DNA from 3 places in the Pseudomonas sp. AC112 genome. Region 2 is predicted to be linked to each of the others. Evidence: predicted binding sites of a transcription regulator. Region 2 holds the regulator's gene; each other region holds the start of a gene.

Evidence for each region. Region 2 encodes FliA, which starts transcription of late flagellar genes. Its sites were predicted from a motif close to CTAAAGTTTNNNNNNNNNNNGCCGNTAA; they were not measured.
Region 1: AC0IYN_RS09790 (methyl-accepting chemotaxis protein) is a predicted target of FliA. The motif match lies at 5,154-5,181, and genes of this name have one in related genera.
Region 3: AC0IYN_RS24635 (methyl-accepting chemotaxis protein) is a predicted target of FliA. The motif match lies at 7,600-7,627, and genes of this name have one in related genera.

What each region holds. Positions count from the first base shown of each region.
Region 1 covers NZ_CEEDCM010000001.1:2,113,295-2,123,386, reverse strand. Annotated here, with positions in the region: rRNA gene AC0IYN_RS09820 (23S ribosomal RNA) at 1-255, shown strand, start outside; rRNA gene rrf (5S ribosomal RNA) at 413-528, shown strand; rRNA gene rrf (5S ribosomal RNA) at 638-753, shown strand; gene AC0IYN_RS09805 (TonB-dependent siderophore receptor) at 945-3,431, opposite strand; gene AC0IYN_RS09800 (FecR domain-containing protein) at 3,520-4,503, opposite strand; gene AC0IYN_RS09795 (sigma-70 family RNA polymerase sigma factor) at 4,500-5,015, opposite strand; gene AC0IYN_RS09790 (methyl-accepting chemotaxis protein) at 5,295-7,175, shown strand; gene AC0IYN_RS09785 (SRPBCC family protein) at 7,220-7,678, opposite strand; gene AC0IYN_RS09780 (amino acid adenylation domain-containing protein) at 7,697-10,092, opposite strand, start outside.
Region 2 covers NZ_CEEDCM010000001.1:4,161,288-4,171,379, forward strand. Annotated here, with positions in the region: gene flhA (flagellar biosynthesis protein FlhA) at 1-69, shown strand, start outside; gene flhF (flagellar biosynthesis protein FlhF) at 82-1,398, shown strand; gene fleN (flagellar synthesis regulator FleN) at 1,504-2,337, shown strand; gene fliA (RNA polymerase sigma factor FliA) at 2,334-3,074, shown strand; gene AC0IYN_RS19270 (chemotaxis response regulator CheY) at 3,243-3,617, shown strand; gene AC0IYN_RS19275 (protein phosphatase CheZ) at 3,636-4,424, shown strand; gene AC0IYN_RS19280 (chemotaxis protein CheA) at 4,436-6,640, shown strand; gene AC0IYN_RS19285 (protein-glutamate methylesterase/protein-glutamine glutaminase) at 6,689-7,813, shown strand; gene AC0IYN_RS19290 (flagellar motor protein) at 7,813-8,553, shown strand; gene motD (flagellar motor protein MotD) at 8,569-9,456, shown strand; gene AC0IYN_RS19300 (ParA family protein) at 9,508-10,092, shown strand, end outside.
Region 3 covers NZ_CEEDCM010000001.1:5,297,068-5,307,159, reverse strand. Annotated here, with positions in the region: gene AC0IYN_RS24665 (autotransporter family protein) at 1-937, shown strand, start outside; gene AC0IYN_RS24660 (alpha/beta fold hydrolase) at 1,070-2,101, shown strand; gene AC0IYN_RS24655 (amino acid permease) at 2,079-3,506, opposite strand; gene AC0IYN_RS24650 (histone deacetylase family protein) at 3,565-4,599, opposite strand; gene AC0IYN_RS24645 (Lrp/AsnC family transcriptional regulator) at 4,720-5,211, shown strand; gene AC0IYN_RS24640 (TonB-dependent siderophore receptor) at 5,396-7,558, shown strand; gene AC0IYN_RS24635 (methyl-accepting chemotaxis protein) at 7,727-9,220, shown strand; gene AC0IYN_RS24630 (TIGR02466 family protein) at 9,245-9,910, opposite strand.

The sequences.
Region 1 (10,092 bases), 2.0 Mb from region 2:
TCCTAGTACGAGAGGACCGGAGTGGACGAACCTCTGGTGTTCCGGTTGTCACGCCAGTGGCATTGCCGGGTAGCTATGTTCGGAATAGATAACCGCTGAAAGCATCTAAGCGGGAAACTAGCCTCAAGATGAGATCTCACTGGAACCTTGAGTTCCCTGAAGGGCCGTCGAAGACTACGACGTTGATAGGTTGGGTGTGTAAGCGCTGTGAGGCGTTGAGCTAACCAATACTAATTGCCCGTGAGGCTTGACCATATAACACCCAAGCAATTTGACTACTCTAACGAGCATCAGATTGCGGTGTGTGAAGACGAAATGAACCGAAAGTTCGACGTTCACAAAACACCGAAAGCTATCACATACCCAATTTGCTGAAGCGAGACCAACTGGTCACGACTCAGTACCCGAATTTCTTGACGACCATAGAGCATTGGAACCACCTGATCCCATCCCGAACTCAGCAGTGAAACGATGCATCGCCGATGGTAGTGTGGGGTTTCCCCATGTGAGAGTAGGTCATCGTCAAGATTAAATTCCAGAACCCCTGTTTGCTAACGCAAACAGGGGTTTTGTTTATGTAGAAGTCCATGAATTTCACCGGCACGTTGCTAGCGCAACGGTCTGGTACACAGAATTTCTTGACGACCATAGAGCATTGGAACCACCTGATCCCATCCCGAACTCAGCAGTGAAACGATGCATCGCCGATGGTAGTGTGGGGTTTCCCCATGTGAGAGTAGGTCATCGTCAAGATTGAATTCCGAAACCCCTGTCTGCTAACGCAGACAGGGGTTTTGTCGTTTAGGGGCCTGGCGATCCAGTTTCTCGCCCTTCTGCGGTGACGCGAGCCACTCTTCGCGTGGTAAACCGAGGAGAAGCCGCAGTTAGAAACAAAAAAGCCAGCGCCTGACATCAGGCGCTGGCTTGGGTGAAACACGGGCGAATCAGAACTGGTAACTCACCGTCGCGCTGACGTTTCGCTCTTCCCCCAAATAACAGAAGTTCAGGCTGGCACAGGAAGCCACGTAAGTCTCGTTGGTAAGGTTGTTGGCATTGAGTCTTACATCGACACCCTTCAGTCCAACCTTACCCAGGTCATACCCCACAGAGGCATCAAACAAGGTGTAAGAAGGTACCTTCATTGTGTTTTCCGCATCCGCCCAGCTATAGCCCACATAGCGCAATCCGCCTCCAAGCCTCAACCCATCCAAGGCACCCTGATTAAATTTATAGTCAGCCCACACGGACGCCATGTGACGCGGGGCTTGAGTCGGAGAGTTGCCCTGGTTCTCAATCAGATTGCCAGCTGTGCTCAGGGTGCTCACCATCGACTTGGAGTATTCGATGTCAGTAAAGGTATAGCTACCCAACAGCTTCAAGTTCTCGGTCAGCTGCACATGGGCCTCCAACTCCAACCCCTGCGATCGCACAGCCCCTACAGCACGATAAAAGTTTTCCTGGGGCAGCTTGGTCGCAAGGTTTTCCTGGTCGATACGGAACCACGACGCGGTAAAAAAATTGTCCGTGCCTGGCGGCTGGTATTTCAGCCCCACTTCCCACTGCGTCCCATCAGTCGGTGCCAACGGGTTGCCGGCGCTGTCTGAATAGGAGTTGGGATTAAAGGATTCGGAATAACTGACGTAGGGCGCCAGGCCGTTATCAAACAGATACAAGGCCCCCGCACGCCCAGTGAGCTTGGTGCGTTTGTCGCTTATTTCCGTGCCAACCGGCCGGCTCGTCTCGGCGATCCGGTTTTCGTCGGAGGTCTCTACCCAGTCCTGCCGTAGCCCCAGGGAAAACCGCCACTTATCCATTTCAATCAGGTCTTGCAGATAGACGCCAGTCTGCTCCAGCCGGCGCAGATAACTGGTTGGGTTGTAATAGCTGATAGAGGAATTGCCATACACAGGATTGAATGCGTTGATTGGCTGCAGTGATCCGCTCGTCCAGTCCACTACTGTTTTACGCCGCTGATAGTCGGCACCCATCAATACCGTGTGTTTAGTCGCCCCTGTGAAAAACTCGGCCTGCAGCATGTTATCGATGATGAACGCATGCAGCTTCTCATCACCCCCTGAATAGTAGCGGTTCAGCTCATTGCTGGTCGGTGTGGTCCACCCATAGCCATACACCTGATCCAACTTCACCTTGGAGTCCAGGTAACGGAAGTTCTGTCGCGCAGTGAAGACATCATTGAAGCGATGCTCAAACTGATAGCCAAACGACTGCTGGTCGCGCTTGTAGCCATCGACCCCCGGTTCACCCTCAAAGAAGTGACTGGAGATCCTCTGGCCGTTGCGTTGATGCAGCGCACCATCGGCCGGCATACCGCCGTGATAACCACCCTCTGGGTCGTGCTGCAGATAAGCCTGGAGCGTCAGCGAGGTGTCATCGGTAAAGTCGATGCTCAATGTCGGCGCCAGTGCGTAGCGCTTTTCCTTGGCGTGGTCGAATTGCGTGTCGGATTTATCCGCTAAGCCAGTCAGACGATAGGCGACGCGCTTGTCGTCATCTACCGGACCGCTGAAGTCAAAACCCATACCGCGTTGACCATTGCTGCCGACTGTCGCCTGAACCTGATGATAAGGCTCGAACAGGGGCTTCTTGCTGGTAAGCGCCACTAAGCCGCCAGGTGAACTACGCCCATACAACACGGAGGAAGGCCCCTTGAGAATATCTACACGTTCCAGGAAATACGGGTCAACCTGCATGGTGCTGTAGGTGCCGCTATCCCCCATGGACTTCAAACCATCGAGGTAGATGTTATCCACCGATCCATCATTGAAGCCACGCATCGCCACATAGTCATACCGGTGCGTCGCGCCGTAGGGGTTGGTCAACACACCAGGCGTGTAGCGCATGGCTTGAGCGACTGTCTGCGAGCCTTGGTCATCCATCTGCTCGCGCGTGACCACCGAGACGGTTTGCGAGGTCTCCAGCAAGGCCGTACTGGTCTTGGTTGCGATCTGGCTGTGAGTCGCGTTGTAGCCATCCATGCTTCCCAACGCATTGCCCAATGCAAAGCCCTTGATATCAGTGGTTGGCAACGTCAGGGCACTACTTTCCTGCACGGCCTGCAATACAAAACTCACACCGTCTTCAGAAACGGCCTGCAGCCCTGAGCCATTGAGCAGCTGATTCAACCCCTGTCCGGCGGAATATTCCCCCAACAGCCCTGCTGACTGGCGACCTTGGGTTTGCGCGGGCGTGCTGGAAAGGGTAATGCCTGCCTGCCGCGCGAATTGGTTGAGCACCTCACCCAGTGGGCCTGCGGGTATCTCGTAGCGTTGATTGGCCTGCGTGATACCGGCCTGTGCAGCCATACCGGTGATCGGTGTCATGCTGATGCCCAACGCCGTGGACATTAATGCCACGCGTATGGCTTTTCCCAATAACGGGTAGGAAGCGTTGTGGTGGAAATACACAGTCATGATCAGATTCCGTAGAGGCCGGTGAGGGCAGATTGATAGGCTTACTGTCTAAGCCGGACTCATGGAAAAAAGCCGCCAAAAAAAACGATCAGGCCAACCGTTCCAGGCTCACCCACCAACGCGTGCGGTAACGCACTTGAACCGGCAACGTTCGCGCCAGGATCGCCAGCAATTGATCGGTGTTCTCCAGGCGGTAGACGCCCGAAAGCCGTAAATCCGCAACCTCTGCCGCGCAACCCAGGTAACCCGGTCGATAGCGCCCAACCTCTGATAGAAAATCCGCAAGACGCATAGTCCGCGTCACGATCAGTCCATCGGCCCAGGCGCCAATGTCCATGGCCAGGGGTGGAGCAAGGAGGGCCTGGGTCTGACGCACGAGGTAGTTGTCTCCTGCGTGGGCCTGGGTCGACAACCCATTCGGCTGGTGGGGTGAATGGATGGTTACGTTGCCGCTGACCACACTTAACCGCGTGCAGTCACTGGTTTGGTGGACTGCGAAACGTCCGTCGATACCTTCGAACAAGCCGTGACGTGTTTGAACCAACAAGGGTGCCGACGCAGCGGCACCGCACGTCACCAGGATTTCACCGCGCACCAGGTTTATCAGGCGCTGCTGAGGGTTGAAGGCAAGGTCTACGGCACTGTCAGTATTGAGTTGCAGGCGCGTGCCATCGGACAACTGGATGCTACGACGCTCGCCGGTGGCGGTTGCGAAGTCGGAGGTCCAGCGCTGCCAGCCAGTCAGATCCCGGCTTGCCCAGGCCGCTGAGCCAGCCACCAGCACGCCGGTCAATAGCTTCAACGCCTGTCGACGGCCCAACCCCTGCGCACTGTTTTCCAGCGCCACGCGCGCGCCCGGAATCGCTGCCAGAGTGCCGCTCAACTCCTGTTGCAGCGCCTGTACCCGTTGCCAGGCCACTTCGTGGTCGTGGTGAGCTTCGCGCCACTGCTCACACTGCTCGCGCAGACGGACATTGGCACGGTTGTTACGCAGGCGCAGCGCCCAACTGATGGCCTGTTTGATCACTCGGGGATCAGGCCCGCAAACCGCGGAATTATCCATGGGTGTCATGTTTCATATCGCAGGACATAGCAATGGTAGAGCGCCTCGGCCACATAACGCTCCACCGAGCGCAGCGACACGCCCATGTGCATCGCGATTTGCTTGTGTGTCAGCCCATCGCACTGAGCCAGCAGAAATGCCTGACGCACCTTAGGCTTCAGCCCCTCCAGAAGACGGGAGATGTCTTCCAGTAATTCCAACACCAGCGCCCGCGCTTCCGCGCTCGGTGCCAATGCCTCGGGCAAATGGGCGATAGATTCGAGGTAAGCCCGTTCGATCTCTTCGCGGCGCCAGTGATCAATCACCAACCCTCGTGCAATGGTGCGCAAAAAGGCCCGGGGAGCCTTGAGTTCAAAGCGTTCGGTTTTCTGTAGCAGGCGCACAAAGGTGTCTTGTGCCAGGTCGGCAGCATCCGCCGCGTTACCCAGACGGCTACGCAGCCAGGTGTTCAGCCAACTGTGATGGGTGCAATACAGCGCCTGAACAGCGCTTTCACACGGGAGGTACTCAGCAGACAGCATTCAAGCGAGCTCAGCCAAACGTCACAAATGATAATTAGTCGCATTGTTCGGGAGGGAGGAAAATTTTGCAACATCGATCCTCGTCGAGTAACCACTTGTCGGTTTCCTACGTTAAAAGAGGATCTATCTCACAATTTTCTAAGCTTTGTCGCGGCCTTGCCGAAAGCCTGATGAGCCATGCGTGCACCGAAATAGAGCGGCCCGAGAGTCCGCCTATCGCGTTACATGGAATGTTCCACTCGGCACGCTCACCCCCCTTTGGCAAAAGAAGTCGATGAAATGAATCTCAAGTTCAGTCATAAAATTCTGTTGGCCGCGTCAGGCGTCGTGGTTCTGGCCTTCGCGTTATTCACCCTCTACAACGACTACCTGCAACGCAGCACCATCACGCAGAACCTGGAGTCGTCCATCCAACAATCCGGTGAACTCACCGCCAGCAGTGTTCAGAACTGGCTCAGTGGTCGAATACTGGTACTCGAAAGCCTCACGCAAAACGTTGCCCACCAAGGCAGTGGTGCCGACCTTCCCGGTCTGGTCGATCAAGCGGCATTCACTTCGAACTTCCAGTTCACCTACGTCGGCCAAACCAACGGCGTGTTCACCCAGCGCCCCGACGCGAAAATGCCCGATGGCTATGACCCCCGTCAGCGCCCTTGGTACAAGCAGGCAGTGGCCGCAGATAAACCCATGCTCACGCCACCCTACATGGCCGCAGTGGGTGGACAGATCGTGACTATCGCCATGCCGGTGAAAAAGAACGGTGAATTGCTCGGCGTCGTCGGCGGTGACCTGAGCTTGCAAACCTTGGTGAAGATCATCAACTCGGTGGACTTCGGCGGTATCGGCCACGCATTCCTGGTCAGCGGCGACGGCCAAGTCATCGTCAGTCCTGATCAGGACCAAGTGATGAAGAACCTCAAGGACATCTACCCTGGCACCCAGGTGCGTATCGACAAGGTCAGCCAGGACGTCGTCCTCAATGGGCAGGACCGCATCCTGTCCTTCACCCCTATCAGTGGTTTGCCTGGCGCAGATTGGTATATCGGCCTGTCGATTGATAAAGACAAAGCCTACGCGCCGCTGGGCAAGTTCCGAACTTCCGCGTTGATCGCCATGCTGATCGCCGTGGTCGTGATCGCCGTGCTCCTGAGCTTGCTGATCCAAGTCTTGCTGCGACCCCTCACCACCATGGGCGTAGCGATGCAGGACATTGCCCAGGGCGAGGGTGACCTGACCCGTCGCCTGGCTGTCACCAGCAAGGACGAATTCGGCGAAGTCGGCAGTGCGTTCAATCAATTTGTAGAGCGCATCCACGCTTCGATTTCGGAAGTGTCTTCGGCAACCCGCCAGGTACACGACTTGTCCCAGCGTGTAATGGCCTCGTCCAATGCCTCTATCATCGGTTCCGATGAGCAGAGTGCACGCACCAATAGCGTGGCCGCAGCGATCAATGAACTGGGTGCCGCTACCCAGGAAATTGCGCGCAACGCCGCGGATGCTTCACAGCACGCCAGTGGTGCCAGTGAGCAAGCCGACGATGGGCGCAAAGTCGTGGAGCAAACTATTCTTGCGATGTCGGAGCTGTCGCAGAAGATCAGTTTGTCCTGCACCCAGATCGAAACCCTGAACGCCAGCACCGACAACATTGGTCACATCCTTGATGTGATCAAAGGCATCTCCCAGCAAACCAACTTGCTGGCGCTTAACGCTGCCATCGAGGCGGCGCGTGCGGGTGAGGCCGGTCGAGGTTTTGCAGTGGTCGCGGACGAAGTGCGCAACCTGGCTCATCGAACCCAGGAGTCGGCCGAGGAAATCCACAAAATGATCACCTCGCTGCAAGTGGGCTCGCGTGAAGCGGTCACTACCATGAACGCCAGCCAGACCTCCAGCGAAGAAAGCGTAGAGGTCGCGAACCAGGCCGGTGAGCGCCTGGTCAGCGTGACGCAGCGAATTGTCGAGATCGACGGAATGAACCAGTCCGTGGCTGCCGCCACCGAAGAACAAACTGCCGTGGTGGAAACCCTCAATGTGGACATCAACCAGATCAACTTGCTGAACCAGCAGGGCGTGGCCAATCTGAATGAAACCCTCAAGGATTGCGATGCCCTGTCGCAGCAGGCCAATCGGTTGAAGCAACTGGTTGATAGCTTCAAGATCTAACCCGCTGACTGAATGGCAGGAGCGACGCGCGTCGCGCCTGCCGCTTAGCCAAGCAACCGACGAACGTTTTCCAGGGCACTGTTGGCGAAGCCCTGCACAAACTGTTCAAACCCTGGGCCCACCCCCTCCGTGGGCTCAGCAATAATTGTCCATGTCACCCTGGAGCGCTCCTTTTCAAGCGTTTCCACATGGATCGCCGCCCATAACCTGGCCACGCCCAGTGTGTTGTAGATTGTGGTCCAGGTCATGTGCATGGCCTGTTCGTCCCGGCTATTGAGCTGTTCCACGACACAGTTACCATCGCGGAAAAATTTAGTCCGCAATGCGCCCACGCCTGAGCCGGTCATTTCGATATGCATCAGGTCCGGAATAAACACATCGAAGCCGGCAAACTGCCCCACCATGGCCCACAGGCGAGAGGCACAGCAGTTGACCGTGACGGACGCCATTATCGGCAGGCCGTTCGGATTGCGAATTAACGTATCGGGTTGCAGCAGTTTCATGAGGTTGTCCTGAGGCGTTCAAAGAAAGCCGATGGTCTTGAGGTAGTTGCAGCCTTTGCTCAACAACGCCGGGTCTTTTTCGGGGTAGCGTGCCCCCATCTGCTGGATACCCTGTTGTGCGTTGTCGTGGCGAATCATCGATGTGTCGCCGATGTCTTCGTCGAGGCGATCGAGGTAGAAACCGAGCACGCCAAACAGTGCGTTGTCCTGGTTTACCGTTCGCAGCGCCTGTTGCCATTGCGCGATACTCACCCGCTTGAAACGGTGCCCCGCCTGACTGAACGCATCCAGGTAGTCCATCCAGCTCAAAGGCTCGGGGTTATGCAGGTTGAACACATGCCTGTCGGCCTGAAAGCGGCCGCAGTGGAATGCAATGAAGCGCGCCAGGAAGTCCACCGGCATCAGGTCGAAGTTCAGCGTCAACCGGGGCATCAGGCCCAGCTGCAGTGACCCCTTGAGCATCAGCATCAGACGATTTTTCTGTGGTTGGCAGGCGCCATTGTGACTGTTGAAACTGATGTTGCCGGGTCGATGGATATTCACCCAGGCGCCGCGCTCCACCGCACGACCCAGTTGGCGCTCGGCAACCCATTTGGACAGGTTGTAGCCATTCTTGATGTACAGCGGCAACGTCGGTGCGGCGGGCGCTTCGAGGACATAACCCTGCGAGTCGACAGCGCTCGAAGCGGACAGTGTCGAGACAAAGTTCAGGACCTTCTTGCTGTGGGTCTCACACAGGCACAGGCATTCGAACAGGGGGGCAACATTGTCCCTGGCCAGCGATGTATAGTCCATCACGTGATTGACCCGTGCTGCGTTGTGTATCAGCACCCCGAAGTCCTGGGCGATAGCATCATACGCGTCGCTGGCCAGGCCCAACCGAGGGAGGCTGATATCGGCGGCGAATACCTGCACCCTGCCCAGGTCCAGATGTTCCAGGCGGTACTCACGCAACGCCTGAGTGAATCGCGCCATCGCCGACTGCCCTGGCGTCTCACGTACCAGGCACGCCACGGTCGTTGCACCTGCGGCCAGCAGTGCCTCGACGATATGAACACCAACAAAACTGTTGGCCCCCGTCACGATCACTTTGTGTGGGTCGCCTGCGCGGTCCTCGGGCAGCGTGTTGAAAGTCCAGTCCCGTTGAGCATCGCGAGCAGCAGCATCGCAGGAAGCATCGGGTCGTTCACCGTTCTCCAGCAGCGTTGCGAGCGTACGAATCGTCGGTACTTCAATGAAGTGACTCAGTGCGAAGCTACGACCAAACTGCTCGCGAACGCGCAGCAACAACGTCGATAGCACAATCGAGTGGCCGCCGAGATCGAAGAAGCTCTCATCGATAGGCACTTCACCCTCGGGCAGCGTCAACAGTTCGCTCCACAGGCGAGTCAACCGAACTTGAAGCGGCGTGTGTGCCGTGCCACCGTCCTCCTGCACGTTGGGCTGGAGCGGCACTGCCAGTAACGCCTCACGGTCGATCTTGCCGTTGCTGGCGCACGGCATGCGTGCCAACTCATCCCAGAAGCCGGGCCGCATGTAGTCGGGCAGCCACTGCCGCGCGTGTTGCTGCAGGGCCGCCAGGGTGGCCCCGGGTTCGGGTTGGGCGACAAAGCCACGGATCCTGCGGTCAGGGTCGATCACCACCGCCACTTGGCGATACAGCCGGCTGGTACGCAGGCACTGCTCAATCTCCTGGGGCCCGACCCGAAAACCACGAATCTTCACCTGATGATCACGCCGTCCGCCCAGCATGATTCCATCGGCGGTCCACCGGGCCAAATCGCCGCTGCGGTAGGCGCGCAAGGGCTGGCCCCCAGGCACTGCAAGCTCCACAAAGGCACTGGTCGCCTGAGGTGGGTCGTTCACATAGCCCAGGCTTACGCCAGGCCCAACGATATACACCTCACCCATCACCTCTTCATCGACCGGCTGCTGGTCGTCATCGAGGATCAACACCCGGCTGTTGGCGATCGGCCGGCCGAGATTGCGGTTGCTGTCGCCAGGTTGAAACGTACGATGGGTGATCAGTACGGTGGCCTCCGTGGGGCCGTAGAGGTTGTGAAAATGGCACTGCGCCGCCAGGCGGTCGATGACATGGGGTTCGCAGACGTCGCCCCCGGTCAACAGGTGCGTCAGGCCCAGCGGTTGATCGGGCGGCAGAATGCTCAGCAGCGAGGGGGGCAAAAAGGCATGGGTAACACGCTGACCATGGAGCAGATCGAGCAGTTGCTGAGGGTCGTGTCGTTGCTCTGCGCTGGGGACGATCAACTCAGCGCCTGCTATCAGGGCAGGGACAATATCGATCAGGGACGAGTCAAAGCTCACCGGTGAAAACTGCAGGACACGGCTCTGCTCATCCAGGTTCATGCAGGCCCTGAACCAGGCCGCGAAATGCGCCAGGTTGGCTTGGCTGA
Region 2 (10,092 bases):
TTGGCTTATCAGGAAATTCCTGACAACAAGCAAGTGACTATCGTCGCGACAGTAGGGCCCAACGGCTGAGGGTAGTGGGTTATGCAAGTTAAGCGTTTTTTCGCCGCCGATATGCGTCAGGCCATGAAACTGGTGCGTGATGAGCTGGGCGCCGACGCCGCGATTATCGGAAACCGTCGTATTGCCGGCGGTGTCGAGCTGACGGCTGCCCTGGACTACACACCCCAGGCCCTGGCGCCGCGCGTGCCGAACATGGAGCTCGAAGACGAGCTGCGCAAGACCGCTTCGCGGATTGTCTCGGCCCAGGCTGAACTGAGCATGCGCGGCGACAGCGATGCCACCACCAACCGCCAATTGTTCGCCGGCTTGCCGCTGACTGCTGCCGAGCCGCTGGTCGAGCCCACCTTCAAAGAACCGCCGCGTCCTGCTGCGCCTGCTCCGGCGCCTGCGGTTGACCAGCGCGTGTTCGATTCGATGCGCTTTGAACTCAACGGCCTGCGCGAACTGCTTGAAGTGCAGCTTGGCTCGCTGGCCTGGACCCAACTGCAAGGCAGCAAGCCGCAACAGGCCAACCTGTGGCGTCGCTTGCAACGTATCGGCCTGTCTGGCCCGTTGTCCCGCGACCTGCTGGCCCTGACCACCGAAATCGAAGAGCCTCGCCAGGCCTGGCGCATGTTGCTGGCCCACCTAGCGCGGATGATCGTCACCCCGGAAATCGAACCCTTGGAAGAGGGCGGTGTGATCGCCATGGTCGGCCCTGCCGGCATGGGCAAGACCACCACCCTGGCCAAGTTGGCGGCCCGTTACGTGCTCAAGTACGGCGCGCAGAATATCGCGCTGGTGAGCATGGACAGCTACCGTATTGGTGCCCAGGAGCAGCTCAAGACCCTGGGCCGGATCCTCAATGTGTCGGTGACCCATGTCGACCCGGGCCAGTCCCTGGCCAACGCCCTGGACCCCTTGCTGCGCAAGCGCGTGGTGCTGATCGACACTGCCGGCCTGCAAGCCAGCGACCCGGCATTGCGCATGCAGTTGGAAAGCCTGGCGGGGCGTGGCATCAAGTCGAAAAATTACTTGGTGCTTGCAACCACCAGCCAGAAACAGGTTCTTACCGCTGCGTATCATAGTTACAAGCGTTGTGGCCTGGCCGGTTGCATCCTCACCAAGCTCGATGAGACCGCGAGCCTGGGCGAGGTGCTGAGCCTGGCCATCAGTCATGAATTGCCGGTCGCCTACCTGACCGACGGGCCGCGGATCCCGGATGATCTGCATCTGCCGCGCCGTCATCAGTTGGTCAGCCGTGCAGTCAGCGTGCAAATGCAAGAAGAGCCTAGCGAGGAAGCGATGGCCGATATGTTCGCCGACCTTTACCACAACCCGGCAAAGCGGGTGGGTTGAGTCAGGATGAACACCGTGAAATGTATCTACATCGATGGTCTGCAAGCGATTCACGCGGCCAAGCCATGTAGCCTGCGTCTAAGCAAGACAAGGTAAAGAAATAAAATGGGCAGCATGCATCCCGTACAGGTGATCGCGGTGACCGGCGGCAAAGGTGGCGTCGGGAAAACTAACGTGTCAGTGAATTTGTCCCTGGCCCTGGCAGAGCTTGGCCGTCGCGTCATGCTGCTGGATGCTGACCTGGGCTTGGCGAACGTGGACGTTCTGCTGGGGCTGACACCCAAACACACCCTTGCCGATGTGATCGAGGGCCGCTGCGAGCTGCGCGATGTGCTGCTGCAGGGCCCCGGTGGCATCCGCATCGTGCCGGCTGCCTCGGGCACCCAGAGCATGGTGCACCTGAGCCCGGCGCAGCATGCCGGCCTCATCCAGGCTTTCAGTGATATTGGCGACAACCTCGACGTGCTGGTGATCGACACCGCCGCCGGGATCGGCGAGTCCGTGGTCAGCTTCGTGCGCGCTGCGCAGGAAGTGTTGCTGGTGGTCTGCGATGAACCCACCTCGATCACCGACGCCTACGCCCTGATCAAACTGCTTAACCGTGACTACGGCATGAACCGCTTCCGCGTCCTGGCCAACATGGCCCAGAGCCCGCAGGAAGGGCGCAATCTGTTCGCCAAGTTGACCAAGGTCACGGACCGCTTCCTCGATGTCGCCTTACAATACGTCGGCGCAGTTCCCTACGACGAGTGTGTGCGCAAGGCTGTGCAAAAGCAGCGTGCAGTCTACGAAGCGTTCCCTCGTTCCAAATGCGCATTGGCGTTCAAGGCTATTGCCCAGAAGGTCGATACCTGGCCGTTGCCCGCCAACCCTCGGGGGCATCTGGAGTTTTTCGTCGAGCGATTGGTGCATCAGACGAGCGCAGGACCCGTGCTATGACAGCGACCGGCTACAACGCGTACAAGAAGTCTGCCCGTGACAGCCAGGGCGAATTGATCGAGCGCTACGCGCCCCTGGTCAAGCGTATCGCCTATCACTTGCTGGCACGCCTGCCCGCCAGCGTCCAGGTCGAAGACCTGATCCAGGCGGGCATGATCGGCTTGCTCGAAGTGTCGACCAAATACGACGCGAGCAAGGGGGCGAGTTTCGAGACGTACGCGGGTATCCGCATACGTGGCGCGATGCTCGATGAAGTGCGCAAAGGTGACTGGGCGCCGCGTTCGGTGCATCGCAATACGCGCATGGTCAGTGACGCAATTCGCGCAATTGAAGCAAAAACCGGTCGCGACGCTAAAGATCACGAAGTTGCGGCCGAACTCCAATTGAGTCTCGACGATTACTACGGGATTTTGAACGATACCTTGGGCAGCCGCCTGTTCAGTTTCGACGACCTCTTGCAGGACGGCGAACACGAAGGGCTGCACGAGGACGGCGCGAGCGCTCATATGGAGCCATCGCGTGACCTGGAAGATGAGCGTTTCCAGGGGGCGTTGGCGGACGCGATTGCCAATTTGCCGGAGCGTGAGCGACTGGTGTTGGCGCTGTACTACGACGAAGAGCTGAACCTCAAGGAAATCGGTGAGGTCCTGGGGGTCAGCGAATCGCGGGTCAGCCAGTTGCACAGCCAGTGCGCAGCCCGCTTGCGGGGGCGTTTGGGAGAGTGGCGAGCGCGCTGACAGGCAGTGTGGGGACACTGCAGACGATACCGCGAGGGCAAGCAGCCTTCGCGGGTTCGACCCGTGGTGCCCTCGGCAGTCCTTTTTGTGTAATGCCTGTTGATTGAAATGGCGCGTCCAGGTGCTGGGCGCGTTTAAGACTGCTTGGAGGTCGAATTGGACAAGAACATGAAAATCCTCATCGTTGATGACTTCTCAACGATGCGGCGGATCATAAAAAACCTGTTGCGTGACCTTGGGTTCACTAACACGGTCGAGGCGGATGACGGCATTACGGCGATTCCGATCCTCAACAGCGGGAGCATCGACTTTTTGGTAACGGACTGGAACATGCCGGGCATGACCGGCATCGACTTGCTGCGCCACGTGCGCGCTGACGAAAAGCTGCGCAGCCTGCCTGTGCTGATGGTGACCGCCGAAGCCAAGCGTGAGCAGATCATCGAAGCCGCCCAAGCCGGGGTTAACGGTTACGTGGTCAAGCCATTCACTGCATTGGCCTTGAAAGAGAAGATCGAAAAAATCTTCGAACGCATCCACGGCTAATGCCATCGCGGGGGAGCTATGGAGCATAAAGAAACGTCACAGGGAGACTTCGAGTCGACCCTGAAAAAGCATGCTCACCAGTTGGTCGACAGCCTTGAAAAAGGCCAGTTTGGCGACGCGGTGCAGTTAATCCATGAGCTCAACCAGACCCGTGACCGCGGCCTGTACCAGGAAGTGGGCAAGCTCACACGCGAGCTGCACAGTGCGATCGTCAATTTCCAGATTGACCCGCATATGCCCCAGGCCGAAGAAATTTCGCAAATCACTGATGCCACCGAACGCCTGTCCTACGTGGTCAGGCTGACTGAGGCGGCGGCCAACCGCACCATGGACTTGGTGGAAAACGCCACGCCCCTGGTCAACGGCATGGCCAACGAAGCCCAGGCCCTCAGCGTTGACTGGGGCCGCTTCATGCGCCGGGAAGTGGGGGCTGAAGAGTTTCGTGAATTGGCGCGTCGGGTCGACGGGTTCTTGTCACGCAGCGAGCAGGAAAACCGCACGGTTTCCAGCAACCTCAACGACATTCTGCTCGCCCAGGATTACCAGGACCTCACCGGCCAGGTGATCAAGCGTGTGACCCAGTTGGTCACCGAAGTGGAAAGCAACTTGCTCAAATTGGTGCTTATGGCAGGCCAGGTTGACCGCTTTGCCGGCATTGAACATGACCGCGAAGCGATCCTCTCGGAAAAAGATCCACAAAAACATCTCGCCAAGGGTGAAGGTCCGCAGATTCATGCCGATAAACGTGAAGACGTTGTGTCAGGTCAGGATGACGTAGATGACCTGTTATCCAGTTTAGGCTTCTAAGGAGCACCCACATGAGCTTCGGCGCCGATGAAGAAATCCTTCAGGATTTCCTTGTAGAGGCCGGCGAAATTTTAGAGCAACTGTCCGAACAACTGGTCGAGCTGGAAAGCCGCCCGGATGATGCGAACCTGCTCAATGCAATTTTTCGCGGTTTTCACACTGTAAAAGGGGGCGCCGGCTTCCTCCAGCTCCATGAGCTGGTGGAGTGCTGTCACATCGCCGAGAACGTGTTCGACATCCTGCGCAAGGGTGAGCGGCACGTCGACTCGGAACTGATGGACGTGATTCTCGAAGCGCTGGATGCGGTCAACGGCATGTTCAGCGAAGTGCGCGAACGTGCCCCGATCACCGCGGCCACCCCGGAACTGCTGGCCGCCCTGGCGCGCCTGGCGGAACCGGCCGACACCTCGGCTGCGCCTGTGGTTGAGGCGGCTCCCGAGCCTGTGGCCGAAGCCGAGCCGGATGTGACCGACAGCGAGTTCGAACAGCTGCTCAACTCCCTCAGTGCCGTGAAGGCCGAGGCAGAGGCGCCGGCGGCTGCCGTCGCGGCACCGACCAGCGAAGACATTACCGACGCTGAGTTCGAGTCCCTGCTCGACCAGTTGCATGGCAAAGGCCAGTTTGCGGCCGATGCTGTCGCACCGGTTGCTGCTGCGCAGGCGCCTGCCGCCAGTGCCAGCACCGACATTACCGACGACGAATTCGAAGCGTTGCTCGACCAACTGCATGGCAAGGGCACCTTCGTGGCCGACGCCTTGCCGGAAGTCGCCGCCACGGCTGCGGCGCCTGCCGCTGCCAGTGCAGCACCGGCGGGTGATGGCCTGATCTCCGATCACGAGTTCGAGTCCCTGCTGGACGAATTGCACGGCAAGGGCAAGTTCAGCGAAGTGGCCCCGGCCGCAGCGGTTGCGACCGCAGCACCGGTGGCTGCCAAAGCCGCAACGCCGGCCCCGGCTACCAAGCCGGCTGCCGCGCCAGCCGCAGCGCCAGCACCGGCTCCGGCGCGTGCCGCTGCAGCACCGGTGGCCGAGAAGCCTGCCAGTGAAGCCGAAACCACCGTGCGGGTTGATACTGCGCGCCTGGACGACATCATGAACATGGTCGGCGAACTGGTATTGGTACGTAACCGCCTGGTGCGCCTGGGCCTGAGCAGCGGCGATGAAGCCATGCAAAAGGCCGTGTCGAACCTCGACGTGGTGACCGCCGACCTGCAGACCGCCGTGATGAAAACGCGGATGCAGCCGATCAAGAAAGTCTTCGGCCGCTTCCCGCGCCTGGTTCGTGACCTGGCGCGTCAGCTGAAGAAAGAGATCAACCTGGAACTGGTGGGTGAAGAGACCGACCTCGACAAAAACCTTGTCGAGGCCCTGGCCGACCCGCTGGTCCACTTGGTGCGCAACGCCGTCGACCACGGCGTGGAAACCCCGGAAGAACGCGAAGCCTCGGGCAAGTCGCGCAACGGCAAGGTGATCCTGGCCGCCGAGCAAGAAGGCGACCACATCCTGCTGTCGATCACCGACGACGGCAAGGGCATGGACCCGGCCGTGTTGCGCAATATCGCGGTCAAGCGTGGCGTGATGGACAAGGACGCCGCCGATCGCCTGACCGACACCGAGTGCTACAACCTGATCTTCGCCCCGGGGTTCTCGACCAAGACCGAGATTTCCGACGTGTCGGGCCGCGGCGTCGGCATGGACGTGGTGAAGACCAAGATCAGCCAGCTCAATGGCTCGATCAACATTTACTCGACCAAGGGCCAGGGCTCGAAGATCGTTATCAAGGTGCCGTTGACCTTGGCGATCATGCCGACCCTGATGGTGATGCTGGGCAACCAGGCTTTCGCCTTCCCGCTGGTCAACGTCAACGAGATCTTCCACCTCGACCTGTCGCGCACCAACGTGGTGGACGGCCAGGAAGTGGTGATCGTGCGCGACAAGGCGTTGCCACTGTTCTACCTCAAGCGCTGGCTGGTGGCATCGGCCAAGCATGAAGAGCAGCGCGAAGGCCATGTGGTGATTCTCTCCGTGGGCACCCAGCGGATCGGCTTTGTCGTCGATCAACTGGTTGGCCAGGAAGAAGTGGTCATCAAGCCTTTGGGCAAAATGCTGCAGGGAACCCCGGGCATGTCGGGTGCGACCATCACCGGTGACGGTCGGATCGCGCTGATTCTCGATGTTCCGAGCATGCTCAAGCGTTACGCCGCTCGGCGTATTTGATTCTGGTGGGGCAGGGCGGTATTGCCCGCCCCGCCTAACGGAGTGTTTATGGCAGTCAAGGTCCTGGTGGTGGACGATTCGGGTTTCTTCCGCCGCCGCGTCTCGGAAATTCTTTCCGCCGATCCAACGATCCAGGTGGTCGGCACGGCCACCAACGGCAAAGAGGCGATTGATCAAGCCATTGCGTTGAAACCGGACGTGATCACCATGGACTACGAGATGCCGATGATGGATGGCATCACGGCAGTTCGGCACATCATGCAACGCTGCCCGACCCCGGTGTTGATGTTCTCCTCGCTGACGCACGAAGGCGCCCGGGTCACCCTGGATGCGCTGGACGCTGGCGCGGTGGATTTCCTGCCGAAGAATTTCGAAGACATCTCGCGCAACCCCGAGAAGGTCAAGCAGATGCTGTGCGAGAAAGTGCACAGCATTTCGCGCAGTAACCGTCGCAGCCTGTTCAGCACGCCAGCGCCGACGCCAGCTCCCGCTGTGGCGCCGGCGACCTCGTTCGGGCGTCCTGCGCCCGCACCGGTGACGCGTCCGGTTGCACCTGCGCCTGTGCGGACCGCTGCGCCTGCTGCCGCTCATTCGCCCGCGCCCAAGCGCAAGGCCTATAAGCTGGTCGCCATCGGTACGTCCACCGGCGGCCCGGTCGCACTGCAACGCGTATTGACCCAACTGCCTGCCAACTTCCCGGCGCCGATCGTGCTGATCCAGCACATGCCCGCGGCGTTCACCAAGGCATTCGCCGAGCGCCTGGACAAGTTGTGCCGCATCAGCGTCAAGGAAGCCGAGGATGGTGACATCCTGCGTCCTGGCCTGGCGTTGCTGGCGCCGGGTGGCAAACAAATGATGGTGGACGGCCGTGGCGCGATCAAAATCCTGCCGGGTGATGAGCGCCTGAATTACAAACCCTGCGTGGACATCACCTTTGGTTCGGCAGCCAAGTCTTACGGCGACAAAGTTCTGGCGGTGGTCCTCACCGGCATGGGCGCCGATGGCCGTGAAGGCGCGCGCCTGCTCAAGCAGGGCGGCAGCGCAATCTGGGCCCAGGACGAAGCCAGCTGCGTGATCTATGGCATGCCCATGGCCATCGTCAAGGCGGACCTGGCCGACGCTGTCTATAGCCTGGACGACATCGGCAAGCACCTGGTGGAGGCCTGCCTCTGATGGATGTATTGAGCCTGATCGGCATCATCATGGCGTTTGTCGCGATCATCGGCGGCAACTACCTCGAAGGCGGTCACCTCGGCGCCCTGGCCAACGGCCCGGCCGCCCTGATCGTGATCGGCGGCACCGTGGGCGCGGCGTTGCTGCAGTCGCCCATGAGCTCCTTCAAGCGCGCCATGCAGATCCTTATCTGGATCATTTTTCCGCCACGTGTCGACTTGCCTGGCGGCATCGACCGCGTGGTCAACTGGAGCCTCACCGCGCGCAAGGAAGGGCTGCTGGGCCTGGAAGGCGTGGCTGACGCCGAGCCGGACAGCTACGCACGCAAAGGCCTGCAATTGCTGGTGGACGGTGCCGAGCCGGAAGCGATCCGCAGCATCCTGGAGGTGGATTTCTACACCCAGGAAAGTCGCGACATCAACGCCGCCAAAGTCTACGAAAGCATGGGCGGCTACGCGCCGACCATCGGCATCATCGGTGCGGTGATGGGCCTGATCCACGTGATGGGCAACCTCGCCGATCCGTCGCAACTGGGCAGCGGCATTGCCGTGGCATTTGTCGCCACCATCTACGGCGTGGCGAGTGCCAACCTGGTGCTGTTGCCGGTGGCCAGCAAGCTCAAGTCAATTGCCATGCGCCAGTCGCGTTATCGCGAGATGTTGCTGGAAGGCATCCTGTCGATCGCCGAGGGTGAGAACCCACGCTCCATCGAATTGAAGCTCCAGGGCTTCATGGATTGATGGGGGATATCGATTATGAGCCGTCGCCGTCGCGAGCCTGAAGAACACGTCAACCACGAGCGGTGGCTGGTGTCCTACGCGGACTTCATCACCTTGCTGTTCGCGTTTTTCGTGGTGATGTACTCCATCTCGTCGATCAACGAAGGCAAGTACAAAGTTATTTCCCAGGCGCTGATTGGCGTGTTCAACGACGCCGACCGCGCCCTCAAGCCGATCCCCATCGGCGAAGAACGGCCCAAGACCGTGACGCCGGCCAAGCCGTTGGTCAACGACAGCGATGAAACCGCCGCTGGCGTGGGCGGCACCAGCGACCCGCTGAAAAGCATCGCCGATGACATCAGCGCTGCGTTCGGCGATTTGATCAGTTCCAACCAGATGACCGTGCGTGGCAATGAGCTGTGGGTGGAGATCGAGCTGAACTCCAGCCTGCTGTTTGCCAGTGCCGATGCGATGCCCAGTGACCAGGCATTCACCATCATCGACAAGGTGGCGGCGATCTTGCGGCCGTTTGAGAACCCGATCCACGTGGAAGGCTTTACCGACAATTTTCCGATCAGCACCGCGCAGTACCCGACCAACTGGGAGCTGTCTTCGGCGCGTGCCGCGAGCATCGTGCGCATGCTTGCGATGCAGGGCGTGAACCCCGGACGCCTGGCGTCGGTGGGGTATGGCGAGTTCCAGCCGGTGGCCAATAACGCCACGGTGGAGGGGCGCGCGCGTAACCGTCGGGTGGTGTTGGTGGTCTCGCGCAATCTGGATGTGCGCCGCAGCCTGACCGGTACCGGTACCGCCAATGCAACGCCGGATGCAGCCTTGAAGCGGGCTGGCACACAAACTGCACCGCCCCCTGTAAAACCGCCGGTTCGTCAGAGCGCCGTCAATTCTCCGTCGCCGGCTCAATAACCTTATGCAATGTCTCGGTCGCGCCTGTGCCTGCCGGGAGGAACCAACCGAATGAGAGTCTGGGCAGTTGCCAATCAAAAGGGTGGAGTCGGCAAGACCACCACCTCCATCGCCTTAGCCGGCTTGCTGGCCGAGGCGGGCAAGCGTGTGGTCGTGGTGGACCTGGACCCTCACGGCTCCATGACCAGCTATTTCGGCTACGACCCCGATGCACTGGAACACAGTAACTACGACCTGTTCCTGCACAAGGGTAGCGTGCCGGCCGATCTGCCGGGGCAACTGCTGCTGCCCACCAGCAACGAAAGCATTTCCCTGTTGCCCTCCAGCACCGCCCTGGCCACCCTTGAGCGCCAGTCGCCGGGGCAGAGCGGCCTGGGCCTAGTGATCGCAAAGACCCTGGCGCAACTGTGGCAGGACTTCGACTACGCCATCATCGACAGCCCGCCGTTGCTGGGCGTGTTGATGGTCAACGCGTTGGCGGCCAGCCAGCAGTTGGTGATCCCGGTGCAGACCGAGCACCTGGCCGTCAAAGGCCTGGAGCGCATGGTCAGCACCCTGGCGATGATCAACCGTTCGCGCAAACAGGCGCTGCCGTTCAGCATCGTGCCGACGTTGTTCGACCGCCGCACCCAGGCG
Region 3 (10,092 bases), 1.1 Mb from region 2:
AGTGCCGATTTACGCGGCTATTTTTCCGGCGGCTGACCAGATCGTGCGGAACACGCTGGGCACTTATCACGAGCGCATGGGTGACCAGAGCCAGCAACAGGCTGGCGATGGACGCGCGGCTTGGGGCCGGGTCTACGGCGGTAGCAGTCGTCAGGGTTTCGCCGGAACGGTGAGCCCGACGCTGGACAGCAGCGTCATGGGTTTCCAGGTCGGTAGTGATGTTTATGTCAGCACCAACGGTAGTGGCCAGACCCAACACGCAGGCTTCTTCGTCGGCCATAGCACCCTGAAAGGCAACGTCAAAGGCTTCAACGGTGGCTGGCAGGACCTGGACGCCGGCAAGACCACCCTGCGTGGTGACAGCCTGGGTTTTTACTGGACTTTCATCGGGGCCAATCAAGCGTATGTGGACCTGGTGTTGATGGGCACTCGCTTCAATGGCAACAACGAATCGGACCGTGGCGTGAAGATGAAAACCCGCGGGCGTAATGTCACTGCCTCCGCGGAAGTCGGCTGGCCGCTGCAGGTCACTCAGAGATGGATCGTCGAGCCCCAGGTTCAAGTGATCGGGGGCAAGACCCGGCTCGACAGCCAGAACGACGGTATTTCCGACGTCAAGTATGACGCCGACACCAGTGTCACTTCCCGCCTGGGTGTAAGGCTGCGTGGTGACTACCACGTCGGTGGCCGGCCCTTGCAGCCCTATGTGCGCGCCAACGTCTGGCACGCCAGCGCGGGGGACAACCGTGTGATCTACAACGATGCCACCCGTATCGACACCGAGCAGAAATCCACCACGATGGAGGTCAGCCTGGGGGCCACCTTACAGGTTGCCAAAGACGTGAGCCTGTACGGCGAACTCGGTTACGACCGCAATCTGGACAGCAACACCTTCAACGGCCGCGCAGGCACATTGGGGGTAAGGATGGCCTTCTAGGTTTGTATCGCAGTGTGTACAGAGCCCACTGCGATACACCGTCTTTAATTGCGCGAGTTTCCTGAAACAGGCCAGATACAGCCAGGGGTTCAACTGAGCATCCAGCACACATCCCGCCGCAGGAGGCTCGCCATGCACTCTCAGTTGATTCGCCGCACTCACCCCCTTTTCCTGGCCGTTGCCCTGGCGCAATTCGGCATCCTGGGCATGGCCCACGCCGAAATGCCCGAGGCACCGACCAAGGCCGTCGTCGCCAGCACGCAAACCGCGTTCGGTGCCCTCAAGCACGTCAACGCCGGGCTGCTTGATGTGGCCTACGCCGAAGTGGGCCCGGCTACCGGCTCGGTGGTGATCCTGCTGCACGGCTGGCCCTACGACATCGACAGCTACGCCCAGGTCGCGCCATTGCTGGCGGCCAAGGGTTATCGCGTGCTGATCCCCTATGCCCGGGGTTATGGCGACACGCGATTTCTTTCGGACAAGACCCTGCGCAACGGCCAGCCGGCAGCGCTGGCCAGTGACGTGATCGACTTCATGGACGCGCTGAAGATCAAGCAAGCCGTGCTCGGCGGCTACGACTGGGGCGCTCGCTCGGCGGACATCGTCTCGGCGCTGTGGCCGGAACGGGTCAAGGCGCTGGTGTCGGTCAGCGGCTACCTGATCGGCAACCAGGCGGCGGGCAAGAACCCACTGCCGCCTAAAGCCGAACTGCAGTGGTGGTACCAGTTTTACTTCGCCACCGAGCGCGGCGCAGCGGGCTATCAGAAAAACACCCACGACTTCGCCAAGCTGATCTGGCAACTGGCGTCGCCGCAGTGGAAGTTCGATGACGCCACGTTCGACCGCAGCGCCAAAGGCCTGGAGAACCCGGACCACGTGGCGATCACCCTGTACAACTACCGCTGGCGCCTGGGCCTGGTACAAGGCGAGACGAAGTACGACCCACTGGAACAGAAACTCGCCCTGGCGCCATCCATCAGCGTGCCGACCATTACCCTGGAAGGCGACGCCAACGGCGCCCCGCACCCGCAGCCTGAGGACTACGCCAAGCGCTTTACCGGCCAATATGCGTTCCGCCTGATCACCGGTGGCGTTGGCCACAACCTGCCACAGGAAGCACCGGAGGCGTTTGCCAAGGCGGTCATTGATGCGGATCACCTGTGACCGAGTGCGTCGCCTTCGCCCAATGGGCGCCCTGATAGCGTGAAAATTGATAGGCAATCGCCAGCCAGATAAACCAGGCCGGCATCACGCACAGCGCCAGACGTGTATCCGGCCGCAACGCCAGCAGGCCCAGCACAAACGCGAGAAACGCCAGGGAGAACCAGGCCATCGGCACGCCGCCGGGCATCTTGTAGACGGATTTGGCGTGCAGGTCCGGGCGTTTCTTGCGGTAGGCGATGTAGGACGCGAGGATGGTCGACCAGGTAAAAATCACCAGGATCGCCGACACCGTCGACACGATGGTGAAGGCGGTCATCACCTCCGGCACCACAAACAGCAACACCAGCCCCAGCAGCATCAGCAAGGAGGTAAAAGCCAGGCTGATAAACGGCACGCTGTTGTTCGACAGTCGCCGGAAGATACCCGGCGCATCACCCAGGTCGGCCAACCCGAACAACATACGACTGGCAGAAAATACCCCGCTGTTGGCAGACGACGCTGCCGACGTCAGCACCACGAAATTCACGATACCCGCCGCAGCCGGAAACCCCGCCACCAGGAACAACTCGACAAACGGGCTCTTGCTCGGCGACACCTGCTGCCATGACGTCACCGCGATGATGCACGCCAGGGCGAGCACATAGAACAGGATGATGCGCAGCGGGATCGAGTTGATCGCCTTGGGCAGCGTCTTCTCCGGCGCGCGGGTTTCAGCGGCGGCCGTGCCGATCAGCTCGGTGCCGGCAAAGGAAAAGATCGCCATCTGGAACCCGGCGAAAAAGCCGAACACGCCATTGGGAAACGCCGCCTGTTTATCCAGCAAGTGGGTCAACGACGCGGTGACTCCGGTGGGCGAGACAAACGAACTGGCGATCAGCACCCCACTCACGCCAATCAAGGTCACCACGGCGATGATCTTGATGATCGCGAACCAGAACTCCACTTCGCCGAACAGCCTGACCGTCAGCACATTCAACGCGAACAGCGTCAACAACATGCCCACCGCCGGCATCCAAGCCGGCACATCGGGGAACCAGTACTGGAAAAAACCGCCAACCACCACCGCGTCTCCCACCACGGCCACGCTCCAGCTCAACCAGTACGACCAGCCGAGAAAGAACGCGGCGCGTGGCCCCAGATAAGCACCGGCAAAGTCGGCGAAGCTCTTGAAGTTGAGGTTCGACAGCAGCAGCTCGCCCATGGCGCGCATGACGAAATACACGCAGAGCCCGATGATCATGTAGATCAGGATGATCGAGGTGCCAGACAGCGCGATGATCTTGCCGGAGCCCATGAACAGGCCGGTGCCGATCGCCCCGCCCATGGCCATCAACTGGATGTGGCGGTTGCTCAGGGTGCGTTGCAACGCAGGCTTTTCATAAAACCCGGACGTGGTTGTTTTCATCACAAAACCTCTTGTTATGTTTTTGAGTTTTGGCAGAAAAAAAGTTGAGCGATCGTTGTTATTGGCGGTTGCTTTCGAACCCGTGCAGCACGTTGACGGCATTGATGCCGATCTCATCGACCATGTAGCCGCCTTCCATCACGAACAACGTGGGCACGCCGACGCTGGCGATGATGGCGCCCATGCCGAGGAAGTCCTGGCTGTCGAGAAGGAAGTGGCTGATGGGGTCGTCCTTGAAGGTGTCGACGCCCAGGGAGATCACCAGCACCTCGGGGGCGAATTGGCGCAGTTGCTGGCAGGCGTCGGTCAGGGCGGTTTGGTAGCGGGCCCAGGTGGTGTTTTTCGGCAATGGGTAATTCAGGTTGAAGCCCTCTCCTGCGCCTGCACCGCGTTCACCGCTGGCGCCGGAAAAATACGGGTAGGACACCGACGGGTCGCCGTGCAGGGAAATGAACATCACGTCCGGACGGTCGTAGAAAATAGTCTGCGTGCCGTTGCCATGGTGAAAGTCCACATCCAGCACCGCCACGCGCTTGGCGCCCTGGGTGATGGCGCGCTGCGCGGCAATCGCGGCGTTGTTGAGGTAGCAATAACCGCCCATGTACTCGCGGGCGGCGTGATGGCCTGGTGGGCGGCACAGGGCAAAGGCGCTGTCGTGGCCTTCATCGAGCAGCGCCAGGCCGGTCAACGCGATGTCGGCGCTGGTTTTGACGGCCTCCCAGGTGGTGCGGGTGATCGGTGAGCCGGCGTCCATCGCAAAGAAACCAAGCTTGCCATCGATGAATTCGGGCACCTGTTGGTTGGCCAGGTCGCGTACCGGCCACACCAGGGGCAATGCGTCATGACTGCGGCCGATGGCGGTCCACTCGGCCCAGGCCGTTTCGAGGAATGCCACGTAGCGCTCACTGTGGGCGGCGACGTAGCAGGCTCGGTCAAAACGGCGCGGCGTGATGATATCGCCCAGGCCTACCTGCCTGACGCGGTCACGCACGGTGTCGGCGCGGCTCGGTTGTTCGAACGAGGGCTTGAGCACACCGTCCTTGAGTTCGGTGCCATGGTGCAAACGGTGGGCTTCGCTGAAAACGGTCAACATGGGGGGCATCCGCCAGTAAAAGACAGGCTCTATTTTGTTCGGGCGGCGGCGGGCTTTCTTTGCTTTTATTTACGGCGCTGTTAGGTTTATCGGGAATTCTTTCCTACGCAGCCGACGATTATGAAAAATAAATCCAAACAGGTCGTTCTTGATGACACCGATCTCGCCATCCTCGCCCTGCTGCAGGCAGACGCCAGTATTTCCAATGCGCAGCTCAGTGAACGCCTGTCTCTGAGCCTCACGCCCTGTTGGCGCCGACGCAAACGCCTGGAAGAAGAAGGTGTGATCAAGGACTACCAGGCCAACCTGGACCGCAAGCTGCTCGGACTGGACATCATGGCATTCGTGCATGTGCGTTTTGCGATCCACACCGACCACGCGCCCGACGCCTTCGAGGCGGTGGTAAAAGAACTGCCGCAGGTGTTGTCGTGCCACAAGATCACCGGGGATGCCGATTATTTGCTGCAGGTGCTGGCGGAAGATCTGGACAGCTACAGCGAGTTCGTCGAGAGCGTGTTGCGGCGGCAGTTGGGGATTGCGTCGATACAGTCGAGCCTGGCGTTGCGTGAGGTGAAGGCGACGAGCCGGGTGGCGATTGCCAAGCGCGAATGATCGGTGCGGCGGCGGCCAGTGTTTGGAGGGGCTGTGGCCAAATGCCGCCATCCAGATGTGAAAAATTCGTTAACTAATGATCTCCAAAGGCTTTTTCCCACAGATTTGTTCTGGCACACTAATACGAATAATTATCAACATCTTTATTATTCGCTAGGGACGGCGTTCGGGGAGAGTCAGTTCCATGTCAGTGCAACAACACGGCGGCAAAGGTTTTTCACTCAATTTGATGGCCTTGGCCGTCTGTCTTGCAAGCTCAGCGGCGGTGTCTGCCGCTGATGCCCAGGCACCCGCCACCACGCTTGAACTGGGGGCCACGCAAATCTCCGGCGACGAGCAATTGGGCGAAACCACCGAAGGCACGCAGTCCTATACCACCGGCGCGATGAAAACGGCGACCAAGCTGCCATTGACCCTGCGTGAAACCCCGCAAGCCGTCACGGTCATTACGCGCCAGCGTATGGATGACCAGGCGATGACCAGCATCAATGATGTGGTCAAGGCCACACCTGGGTTGTTCCTGAATTTCTCCAGCGGTCCTGGTCGACAGTCCTATACATCGCGCGGTTTCGACATCGACAACCTGATGTACGACGGCATTCCCAGCGGCTACAACGGCGTTACAGTGGGCGCCCAGCCAAACCTGGCGATGTTCGATCGCGTTGAGATCGTGCGGGGTGCCACCGGTTTGGTAACCGGCGCGGGCAACCCTTCGGCGGCCATCAACCTGGTGCGCAAACGGCCACTGGACGAGCAGAAAGTCACCCTCACCGGCGCCGCCGGCAGCTGGGACGACTACCGTGGCGAACTCGACGCCTCCAGCCCCCTCAACGACAGCGGCACGTGGCGCGGTCGGGTCGTCACCTCTTACCGTGATGCCAACAGCTTCATCGACAACGCCCAGGATTATCACGGGCTGTTCTACGCCGTCACCGAAGCAGACTTGAGCGAAGACACCAACCTGACCCTCGGTTTCTCCAACCAGAAAGACAAGACCAATTACTTCTGGGGCTCGTCGATGGTCGGCCAGGATGGCCATCACCTGAACCTGCCGCGCTCCTACAACCCCGGCACCGATTGGGAAAACAAGGATCAGGAGATCAACACGGTATTCGCCGAACTGCGTCAGCAATTGGCTTATGACTGGAAACTGCAGGTCAACGCCAACTACGCCGAGCAAAACGCATTGTTCTCCGGCTCCTACCAGTCACGCTGGGTCAACAACACACTGGCACGCACGGTCTACCAGGCGGCTTACGATGAAAACCAGGCCGGTATTGACGCGTTTGCCAGCGGCCCCTTCCAGGCGTTCGGACGTACCCATGAACTGGTCGTTGGCGCCAGCCGACGCATCTACGACATGACCACCCACAACTACAGCCCCTACAACCTGAACTGGCCGCTCACGGCGGGCAAACCAGACTTCGTCCACACCACCAATGACCGTGACGTCACGACTCAGGACGGGTTCTACGTCACCACGCGCCTGAATCTGGCTGACCCTTTGAAGCTGATCCTCGGCGGGCGCCTGGACTGGTATGACTACGACGCCCACGGCAGCAATGACGGCGACTACAAGGTGACTCGCAACCTCACCCGCTACGCCGGCCTGATCTACGACCTGGACGACCATCACTCGGTCTACGTCAGCTACAGCGATATCTTCACCCCCCAGAGTGAAAAGGACACCTCCGGCACTCCGCTCAAGCCAATCGTCGGCAAGAACTATGAAGTGGGTATCAAGGGTGAATACCTGGGTGGCGCGCTGAACGCGAGCGTGGCGCTGTTCCGCGTCGACCAGGAAAACCGTGCCGTGGGCGTGACAGTGGCTAACTGCCCGCAGGCCTCCTGCTCTGTAGCCTCCGGCGAGATTCGCAGCCAGGGTATCGACTTCGAACTGCAAGGCGCCTTGACCGAGAACTGGCAGGTCGGCGGTGGCTACACTTACGCACGCACACACACCATCAAGGACGAAGCCAACCCGCAGAACGTCAACAAGCAGTTCGACACTGACACGCCGGAACACCTGTTCAAACTGACCACCAACTATCACTTCCAGGGTTCGCTGGAAAAACTCCGCGTGGGTGGCAACGTCTCCTGGCAGAGCCGCATGTACAACGACTTCAAAGTCGCAGATGGCAGCACCTACCGTCTCCAGCAAGGCGCCTACGCCGTCACCGACCTGATGGCCGGTTACCAGGTCAACCAGCACCTGGACCTACAGCTCAATGCCAATAACATCTTCGACCGCCGCTACTACCAGTCCATCTCCAACTCTGTGAGCTATGGCGGTGATTCCTACGGCAGCCCACGCAATATGATGCTGACGGCCAAGTACAGCTTCTGATTCTCCTCCCGATAAACGGCTACCCGCTTGGGTAGCCGCTCCTAAAGTCCCGCCTCTTGTTGCCGATACACGTTTGGCATCACTGAATCCCATAAAAACCAAAAAATCCCTGATTCGCTCCACCCTGCCCTCGCTTTGTCTCGGCCAGACCACATGGAGTAAGTGTGAATGCCCACTCGCGCGCGTTTTTTCGAGCACTACCGCAAAGCCGACCGCATCATGCTGGCGTTGGTCTGGCTGATGTTCCTGTTTTCCCTGGGCCTGGCGTTCTGGCACGACACCTTGATACAGGCCGTGATAGTCGGCGGTGGCACCAGCGTGGTGCTGACCGCGCTTTACCGCGCCATCGGTGGCACCCGTGTAATGCGCTGCGCGCTCGGCGCGGGCTTGATGGTCATGGCGGCATTGCATATCAACCAGGCCCAGGGCGTGATCGAATCGCACTTCGGCATCTTCGCGTTGCTGGCAGTGCTGACCTTTTACCGTGACTGGCTACCGATCCTGGTCGCCGCCGCCACCATCGCCGTGCACCACGTGGTGTTCCATGCCCTGCAACATCAAGGTTTCCCGGTGTTTGTCATGGAGCACCACGGCGGCTGGACCATGGTGTTCGTGCATGCCTTCTACGTGGTGATGGAGACCGTCGCCCTGCTCTACCTGGCTGTGCACAGCCAGGCCGAGGCGGTCGAGAGCCAGGAAATGCTTGAGAAGATGCTCGCCGTCACCTCACAGTTCACGGCACAAACCGCCCAAGGCGAAGGCAAGGTGCATGTCTCCCTGGCCAAGCGTTTCGACCACTTCCTGCAGCAGATCACCCACCTGATCGACGGCGTCGCCCGTGACTCCCACGGCCTCGGCCAACTCGGCCAGGCACTGGCCAGCGCCAGCGGCACCCTGGAAAAAGGCGCGCGCCACCAACTGGCGGAAATCACCCAGATGACCGGTTCGATGCAACGCATGGAACACGCCATGGGGCACATCGCCGTGCACGTCGAGCAAGCGGTGGATCACGCTGGCAAGGCCAGCCAACAGATCCTGCGCGGCCAGGAAAGCGTCGGCCGCGCCCAGCAGGAAATCACCCAGCTGGCGTCACGCCTCAACGGCACCCACGAGACGGTGCAAGGCCTGGCCGTGCAAACCGAACAGATCGGCACCGTGCTCGAAGTGATCAGCAGTATCGCCAACCAGACCAACTTGCTGGCCCTCAATGCCGCCATCGAAGCCGCCCGCGCCGGTGAGCAAGGCCGTGGCTTCGCCGTGGTCGCCGACGAAGTACGCAACCTGGCGCAACGCACGGCAGTGTCCACCCAAGAAATCAAAACCATCATCGAAGGCCTGCAACACGGCAGTCGCCAGGCGGTGCAAGCCATGCACGACAGCCGCCAAGGCGTCGAGCGCTGCGTGGAAGACAGCCAGGTGGCCGTCGACATGCTGCGCGCAGTGGGCAACGACATCGCCCACATCGACGACCTCAATGGCCGGATCGTGACCACCACCCGCGAGCAGACCTCGGCGAACCTGGAGATTGTCGGGCGCCTGCAGTCGGTGCAGAGCATTGCGCAAAGCACCGCCGACAACGTGGAAACCCTGGCACGCAGCAGCGAGCAATTGCCGCCGATTGCGGTGCGCCTGGATGCGTTGGGGAGGAGGTTTCATCCCTAGGCTGGGTGGGCGTCGCCCGTGCAATCACACGCCAAAGTTGAACGCGATGGAGATCCGTGGCCTTGTGCCGTCGTAACGCCGTACCGCGTGCATCAGCCAGGACGGAAACATGACGAGTGTCCCGCTGGTAGCCACGCATGTGCTGCTGAACCCGGCCGTCAGGCAATCTTCAACGCGCATTCGCAGCGACGGGTTGTAGGTCGATGCAATCATCCCGCGCGGGTCGATGAATTCCAGGTCACCGCCGACGGCTGCATCGTCCTCCCTGCCGCCAGTGTCGACCCAGTAAACACCCGACCAAAAGGCGCCGGGATGCCCATGCAGCGCGTTGCTATGTCCCGCTTCATTCACATTGACCCACGCATTGAGTTTCCACTCGAAACCGGGCTCGACGAACCCAAGGTCCGCGTGGTGAACCGCCGTCAGCTGGGTCGCGAACTCAGTCGCAAACTGCACTAACGCCAGGCAGGCTTCCCCGCCCCACTGCGAAAAATCATCGGCCGACTGCCAACCGCCGTCATTGCTGCGCTGCGCACCGAGCCTATCGGTCGCCCTCCGTGCTGCGACGATCGCCCTGAGTTCAGCGTTGAGTCGTTGCGCGTCGGGATACTGGACACTCGCCAGCGGGGTTGCGAATAGCCGCCTGATGGTTATCAACTCAGGGTCCAACCGAATATTGCTCGACTGCATGGAGGGCTCATCACGTTCTGTCAATTTCAACAAACCTTATCGAACTCAAAGCGTTAGCGATGTAAACCATTGTTAAAGTGTTAGGGAGAACTGCACAGCCCGCCGGCTGCGCACGTTTTCCGCTTGCCCGACCTGGCCCAATTCCTGCGTCTGTCATTACAACCAAGTCGCTACTGACTACG